One region of the Streptacidiphilus rugosus AM-16 genome, then DNA from elsewhere that is predicted to be linked to it. Evidence: riboswitches for the same ligand, from Rfam matches in the RefSeq annotation. Region 1 holds a riboswitch; the other holds the start of a gene.
The links. Region 1 has a riboswitch for glycine ahead of gcvP (aminomethyl-transferring glycine dehydrogenase). Riboswitches for the same ligand answer to the same signal wherever they lie in the genome.
Positions count from the first base shown of each region.

Region 1 (3,938 bases):
CGTCTCCGTGGAGGACACCTTCGAGGTCGACCTCGGCGACCGCGACCGGATCATGGAGGAGCTGGACCGGCTGGCCGACCGCTGCGTCCGCAGGCTCCGCGCGGCGGGACGCTCGGGGCGCACGGTGGTCGTCAAGATCCGCCGCTTCGACTTCAGCACGCTGACCCGCTCGGAGACCTTGCCGGCCCCGACGGACGACCCGCTGGTGATAGCGCAGATGGCCCGCCGCCTGGTCGACTCCGTCGAACTGCTGGGCGGCATTCGCCTGCTCGGCGTCGGTGTCACCGGGCTGGCGGACTGGACGCAGGAGGATCTCTTCGCGCAGGCGCAGCGGGAGGAGATGGAGGAGTACGAGGAACTCGCGGAGCTGGCCGACGCGGCGGAGGCGAGCGAAGGGGCCGAGCCGGCCGAGCCCGCGTACGGCGGCCCGACCGGCCCGCGGGCGTTCCACCCCGGCGGGGAACTGACCGGCCGCCGCTGGATGCCGGGGCAGGACGCGGAGCACGCCGAGTTCGGCCACGGCTGGGTCCAGGGCAGCGGCGTGGGCCGCGTGACGCTCCGCTTCGAATCCCCGGGCTCCCCGGTCGGCCGCGTCCGCACCTTCCCGGTGGACGACCCGGCCCTCACCCCCGCCCCCGCCCTCCCGCTCCACCCGGCAACGCCGGACAGCCGCGGCGCTCTGCAGGCGAGCAGCCCCCAGGGGCGCGAGGAACTGCGGGAGCAACCACCCTGTGCGGATGGCCCTGCTCACTGAGGACCATCTGCATGCCGGTGGCTTGTCGCGCCGTTCCTCGCGCCCCTGGGTGGTTGCAACGCGCCCTCTCTTTGGCGGTAGCGCGCCGTTCCTCGCGCCCCTGAGGGGGTGGCTACATGCCCATCGCGTGGTCGGGGAGGTCCGCCGCGGGGCCGACCGGGGCCATGGGGCGGGCTGCCGGGGAGGCCGGCGTGCCGGCCAGTGGGGGCCGCCGACGGGGGCGCCGGCGGCGGGGGGAGTGACCGGGGTGCCCGCAGGGCGCGAGCCGTCCTGGACCTGGATGTGCTCGCGGTGGAGCTCCTCGCGGACGACCTCCTCCTCGGTGATCCGCTCGGTCACCAGGCGGATCCGTTCCACCGGCACGATCGTCTTCTTCACGACCAGGCGCTCCTCGTGGAGGGTCACCTCCTCCACGCTCTCCGCGATCTCCTCCTCGGTCAGCTGCGCGCGCTCCTCCGCGCTGACCGGGACGCGCTCCACGCGGATCCGCTCGCGGACGACCGGGACGCGGCGTTCGACCTGCTCGGTCGTGACGTACTTGCGCAGCCGCGCGCGGCCCAGCACGCGCCACTCGGTGCTGATGTCCAGCCGCTCCTCGCGGCAGACGAACTCGACCGGGTCCGGCACCGGGTCCTTCGCACCGGCCGACTTCTGCGGAGCGGCCAGTCCCGGCAGCGGGTCGGTCAGCGGGTCCGGGCGTCGCTGCGCGTCCGCGCCGGGGAACGGCGCGGCCGGCGGCGTCTGCTGCACCGTCGGCGCGGGCGCGGGGGTCGACACCGCCGCCGCTGCCGGGGCGGCGGCAGCCGCCGCGGCTGCCGGAGCCGGGGCCGAGGTGCCGGTCTTCGGAGCCCCGCCGGTGACGAACGCGGCGGTGCGGCCCGCACCGGACAGCGGCTCCACCACCGGGGTGCCCGTCAGCGTCCGTTCCACCGGCTTCTCCTCGCGCTCGTTCTTGTGCTTCGCAGCCGCCGCCGCGGTCGCCGCAGTCGCGGCAGCGGCGGTACCGGCGGCCGCCGCCGGAGTCGCGGTCATCACCGTCGCCTGCGCGGGCTTGTCCGCCAGGCGGGCGCCGGAGTCCGCGGCGTGCTGGCCGTTGCCGGTGGGCACCTCGAGCCCGTAGTAGCGGTAGAGCTGGAGCTCCTGCGCCGGGGAGAGGTGCTGGCCGACGCCGAAGTCGGGGGAGTCCTTCACCTGCGACTTCTCGTAGGGCACGCGCAGCTCGTCGGAGACGAACTCGCTCGTCGTCAGCGGGACGAAGGCGTCACGGCCGAAGAGGCCGGTCCGTACGGCCGCCCACTCGGGCTCCCCGGTGGCGTCGTCGAGGTAGACCTCGTCCACCGTGCCGATCTTCTCGCCGTTCTTGTCCACGGCCTTGTGGCCGATCAGATCCCTGGGGTCGATCTCGGTCTGCACGCTGTTCCACTCCTCCATCGGCCGCGCCGGTCTGTTCAACTGACGAACGTGCTCAACTCATACGAAAAGGCACAATGATCGCTTTGTCGAACGTACGCAGCTCCACCGGGTGTGTCGCTGCTCCGTCCGGGTTCATGCCGGGTGGCCCGGGTGTGATCTGCGCCCCGTTCGTCGCGGGAAGCGCGCTGGTAGGCTGGCCGTTGACCGTCGAGCATGCGCGGGAGAGTCCGATCGTCCATCAGGGCGAGCGGCGCCGAAGGAGCAAATCCTCCCCGGAATCTCTCAGGCCGAAGTACCGCGCACGCGAGGTCACTCTGGAAAGCAGTACCGCGTCGGCAGTTTCGGGGCGGTACTCACCGACGGTGAAAGCCGGCTCCGGCCGGTGAAGCTCTCAGGTTCCATGACAGAGGGGGAGGTCGTCCGGGCGTCCACAGCGCCCATCGGGTCCGACCAGGAGGCCACACTCCCCATGACGTCCTCGCTTTCCGCGCTGGAGCAGTCCAGCCCCTTTGAGAACCGCCACATCGGCCCGGACGCCGAGGCCCAGGCGAAGATGCTGGCGCAGGTGGGTTACGGCTCCCTGGACGAGCTGACCGCCGCCGCCGTCCCGGACGCCATCCGCAGCCTGACCGCGCTGGACCTGCCGGCCGCCCGCTCCGAGGCCCAGGTGCTGGACGAGCTCCGCGAGCTCGCCGACCGCAACCAGGTGCTCCGCTCGATGATCGGGCTCGGCTACTACGGCACCTTCACCCCGCCGGTGATCCTGCGCAACGTCCTGGAGAACCCCTCCTGGTACACCGCGTACACGCCGTACCAGCCGGAGATCTCGCAGGGCCGCCTGGAGGCGCTGCTCAACTTCCAGACCATGGTCACCGACCTGACCGGTCTGCCCACCGCCGGCGCCTCCCTGCTGGACGAGGGCACCGCCGCGGCCGAGGCCGTCGCGCTGGCCCGCCGCATGGGCAAGGTCAAGGGCGGCGTCTTCGTGATCGACGCCGACACCCTGCCGCAGACCGTCGCGGTCATCGAGACCCGCACGGTGCCGACCGGCATCGAGACCGTCGTCGCCGACCTGAGCGAGGGCATCCCGGCCGAGATCGCCGAGCGCGGCGTCTTCGGCGTGCTGCTGCAGTACCCGGGCGCGTCCGGTGTGGTCCGCGACCTGGCCCCGGTCATCGCCCAGGCCAAGGAGCTCGGCGCGGTCGTCACCGTCGCCGCCGACCTGCTGGCGCTGACCCTGCTGAAGTCCCCTGGCTCGCTCGGCGCGGACATCGCGGTCGGCACCACCCAGCGCTTCGGCGTCCCGATGGGCTTCGGCGGCCCGCACGCCGGCTACATGTCCGTGCGCGCCGAGTTCGCCCGCAGCCTGCCCGGCCGCCTGGTCGGCGTCTCCGTCGACGCCGACGGCAACCGCGCCTACCGCCTGGCGCTGCAGACCCGCGAGCAGCACATCCGCCGCGAGAAGGCCACCTCCAACATCTGCACCGCTCAGGTGCTGCTGGCCGTCATGGCCTCGATGTACGCGGTCTACCACGGCCCGGACGGCCTGGCCCAGATCGCCTCGCGCACCCACCGCTACGCCTCCGTGCTGGCCGAGGGCCTGCGCCGCGGCGGCGTCGAGGTCGTGCACGGCGCGTTCTTCGACACCGTCACCGCCCGCGTGACCGGCCGCGCCGCCGAGGTCGTCGAGGCCGCCCGCGCCGCCGGGGTCAACCTGTACGCGGCCTCCGCCGACCTGGTCTCCGCCGCGTGCGACGAGACCACCACCCGG
Region 1 is NZ_JQMJ01000004.1:1,312,077-1,316,014, reverse strand. Features, by position in the region: gene BS83_RS15105 (DNA polymerase IV) at 1-754, shown strand, start outside; partial or broken gene BS83_RS48905 (PRC and DUF2382 domain-containing protein) at 1,088-2,185, opposite strand; glycine riboswitch at 2,376-2,475, shown strand; gene gcvP (aminomethyl-transferring glycine dehydrogenase) at 2,637-3,938, shown strand, end outside.

Region 2 (3,938 bases), 4.9 Mb from region 1:
ACGGCACCGCGTTGCGGTTGACCGTGATGCCGACCGCGTGCAGGCGGTCCTCCGCCTGCTGGCCGTCCAGCTCGGACTTGCGCAGGTCCACCAGGACCAGGTGCACGTCCGTGCCGCCGGAGAGGACGGAGACGCCGGCCTCGACCGCGTCCGACTGCGTCAGCCGCTCGGCGAGGATCTTGGCGCCTTCGAGGGTGCGGCGCTGGCGGTCCTTGAACTCCTCCGTGGCGGCGACCTTGAAGGCCACGGCCTTGGCGGCGATCACGTGCTCCAGCGGGCCACCCTGCTGGCCGGGGAAGACCGCGGAGTTGATCTTCTTGGCGTACTCGGCCTTGGAGAGGATCACGCCGCCGCGCGGACCGCCGAGGGTCTTGTGCGTCGTCGTGGTGACCACGTCCGCGTAGGGCACCGGGGAGGGGTGCAGCCCCGCGGCGACCAGGCCGGCGAAGTGGGCCATGTCGACCATCAGCAGCGCGCCGACCTCGTCCGCGATCCGGCGGAATGCGGCGAAGTCCAGCTGACGCGGGTAGGCGGACCAGCCGGCCACGATCAGCTTGGGCTGGTGCTCCTTGGCCAGGCGCTCGACCTCGTCCATGTCGACCAGGTTCGTCTCGGCGTCCACGTGGTAGGCGACCACGTTGTAGAGCTTGCCGGAGAAGTTGATCTTCATGCCGTGGGTCAGGTGGCCGCCGTGCGCCAGGTCCAGACCGAGGATCGTGTCCCCGGGCTTGATCAGCGCGAACATCGCGGCGGCGTTGGCCTGCGCGCCGGAGTGCGGCTGCACGTTGGCGTGCTCGGCGCCGAAGAGCTCCTTGATCCGGTCGATCGCGAGCTGCTCGACGACGTCGACGTGCTCGCAGCCGCCGTAGTAGCGGCGACCGGGGTAGCCCTCGGCGTACTTGTTGGTGAGCACCGAGCCCTGGGCCTCCAGAACCGCCACCGGGGCGAAGTTCTCGGAGGCGATCATCTCCAGGGTGGACTGCTGGCGGTGCAGCTCGGCGTCCACAGCGGCGGCGACCTCGGGGTCGAGGCTGTGCAGGGACTGATTGAGGACGGTCATGGCGTTCTGGGGATCCCTCGGCTCGTCAGACAGGCGGTCAGCCGCCGGTGTGGGCGGTGTACTCGTCGGCGCTGAGCAGACCCTCCGGCTCGCCGTCGAGACGGAGCTTGAAAAGCCAGCCACCCTCGAAGGGCTCCGAGTTGACCAGGGCCGGGTCGTCGATGACGGCCTGGTTGACCTCGACGACCTCGCCGGAGGCGGGGGTGTAGAGGTCGCTGACCGACTTGGTCGACTCCAGCTCGCCACAGGTGTCGCCGGCGGCCACGGTGTCGCCGACCTCGGGCAGCTGGACGTAGACGACGTCACCGAGAGCGTCGGCGGCGAAGGCGGTGATCCCGACGGTGGCCACGCCACCCTCGGCGGCCGTCAGCCACTCGTGCTCCTTGCTGTACGTGAGGTGCTGGGGGTTGCTCATGACGTGATTCTCCCGGATGAGGTGTGGGTACGGCGAAACGGGGGCCAGTCGTCCCAGAATGTGGTGACCCCGAAGAGTGATTCTTGCGGCGCGGGCGCGCCGCGGCTCAGCGGGCGCGCTTGTAGAACGGCAGCGCGACGACCTCGACCGGCTCGTGCGTGCCGCGCACGTCCACGGCGACGCTGCCGCCCGGCGTGGCGTGGGCGGCGTCCACGTAGGCCATGGCGATCGGCTTGCCCAGGGTCGGGGAGGGCGCGCCGGAGGTGATCGAGCCGATGACCGTGCCCTCGGCGTCGACGACGTTCATCTCCGCCCGGGGGACCCGGCGGCCGGGGGAGACCAGGCCGACCAGCACCCGCGGCGGGGTGGCGGCGGCCTGCTCGGCGGCCTTCTCCAGGGCCTCACGGCCGACGAAGGCGCCGTCGTTGGTCGTCTTGTCGAAGCGCACGACGCGGCCCAGGCCGGCGTCGAAGGGGGTCAGCGAGGTGTTGAGCTCGTGCCCGTACAGCGGCATCCCGGCCTCCAGGCGCAGGGTGTCGCGGCAGGAGAGCCCGCAGGGGATCAGCCCGTAGGAGGCGCCGGCCTCGGTCAGCGCGGCCCAGACCGCCTCGGCGTCGGCCGGGGCGAGGAAGAGCTCGAAACCGTCCTCGCCGGTGTAGCCCGTCCGGGCGAGCAGCGCCGGGCGGCCCGCGACGGTGGCCGGGAGGGAGGTGTAGTACTTCAGGCCCGGCAGGTCGGCGTCGGTGAGCGAGCCGAGGATCGCGGGGGAGTCGGGGCCCTGGACGGCGATCAGCGCGTACGCGTCGCGGTCGTCGCGCACGACGGCGTCGAAGCCCTCCGCGCGGGCGGTCAGCTCGTCGAGCACCAGCTGCGCGTTGGAGGCGTTGGCGACGACCATGAACTCGGCCTCACCGGTGCGGTAGACGATCAGGTCGTCCAGGATGCCGCCGTCGGGGGCGCAGATCATGGTGTAGCGGGCCTTGTTCACCGCGAGCGCGGAGACGAAGCCGACCAGCGCGTGGTCCAGCAGCTCGCCCGCCTGCGGACCGGTGACCGTGATCTCGCCCATGTGGGAGAGGTCGAAGAGGCCGGCCTTGGTGCGGACGGCGTTGTGCTCCTCGCGCTCGCTGCCGTAGCGCAGCGGCATGTCCCAGCCGGCGAAGTCGGTCATGGTGGCGCCGAGGGAGCGATGGACGGCGTCCAGCGCGGTCAGGCGGAGAGACATAGCAGGATCTCCAAGCGGTTCAGGGCATGCTGCGGCAGGGTCCCTCCCCGTCTGTCGCTGCGACCTGAGAGCTTCACCGCGCCCGTGGGCACGGCTTGCACCGTGGGTGGACCAGCACGCCGAACGTGACTGGTCGCTTTCCAGAACTGCCTCGCCCGTGCGGTGTTGTGCCTGAGAGATTCGGGGGAGGGCTTGCTCCTTCGGCGCCGACGACCCGCCCCGGGACGGGGTGTGTCGCCGAGCTCTCCCGCGCGGGTTCGAACGGCCGGTATGCGATTGTGAGTGGGCCCATCATGGCATGGCACACGGGCGCTGGCGAACAGGTGGAGGAGACCGTGCAGGAGTACCCGGGGGTCCCGCAGCAGCAGGTGGGGAGGTGGCCGGAGAACGAGCTGGAACTCGCGCTCGCCGCCTCCGTCGGCGACCCGGGGGCGACGCCGCGCCTGATGGAGGTGCTGGGCCGCAGCCACGTCTGGGTCCCGATGCCGTCCGGCCCGAGCCGTGACGGGGTCACCCTCGACCTGCCCACCACGGAGCTGGCGGGACAGCCCTTCGTCCCGGTCTTCAGCTCGGAGGCGCAGTTGCGCGCGGTGGCGGGCCCGGAGATGCCGTACGCGATCGCCCCGGTCCGCGAGCTGGCCCGCGGGCTCCCGCAGGGCGTCGGCCTGGCGGTCAACCCCGAGGGCGCGGTCGGACTCCCCGTCCCCGCGGCGGGCGTCCCCGACCTGTGCGGCGACCCGGCCGAGGAGGGCGTCCGCGCGACGGCGTGGGAGCCTGAGGCGCACGAGGAGCCGTACGACTTCCTGGCCGCGGCGGTGGGCGAACTGGCCTCCCTGCCGGTCGTGCTGACGGCGCGTCGCGCGTACGTCCAGGTGGAGGGCGACGCCCCGAAGCTCTTCGTCGGCGTCCAGCTCGCCCGCTACGACGCGGCGGACCACGAGGCCGTCGGCCTCGCGCTCGGCCGCGCGCTGGGCGCGGTCCCGCTGCCGTTCGAGGTCTCCCTGGTCCTCCTCGACGCGGTGGCCGAGGACCCCACGGCGCAGTGGATGCTCCGAACGGTCGCACCTTTCTACTCCCAGGCCTGACGACGGCGGAGCGCTTGCACGCGCCCCTGAGCGCGCCGGGCAGTCGCCTGCAGAGTTGGTTTCCGACCGAGCCCGTGGCGTGATCGTCCGGTGTCGCGCGAGTACTAGGCTGCACCGCGGCGAAGGATCGCCGTGGGCGATCCTGGGGTGAGC
Region 2 is NZ_JQMJ01000004.1:6,225,697-6,229,634, reverse strand. Features, by position in the region: gene glyA (serine hydroxymethyltransferase) at 1-1,060, opposite strand, end outside; gene gcvH (glycine cleavage system protein GcvH) at 1,098-1,475, opposite strand; gene gcvT (glycine cleavage system aminomethyltransferase GcvT) at 1,582-2,700, opposite strand; glycine riboswitch at 2,851-2,960, opposite strand; gene BS83_RS37165 (enhanced serine sensitivity protein SseB C-terminal domain-containing protein) at 2,994-3,785, shown strand.
Region 2: linked by a shared signal. The riboswitch ahead of gcvT (glycine cleavage system aminomethyltransferase GcvT) and the one ahead of gcvP (aminomethyl-transferring glycine dehydrogenase) in region 1 are both predicted to bind glycine.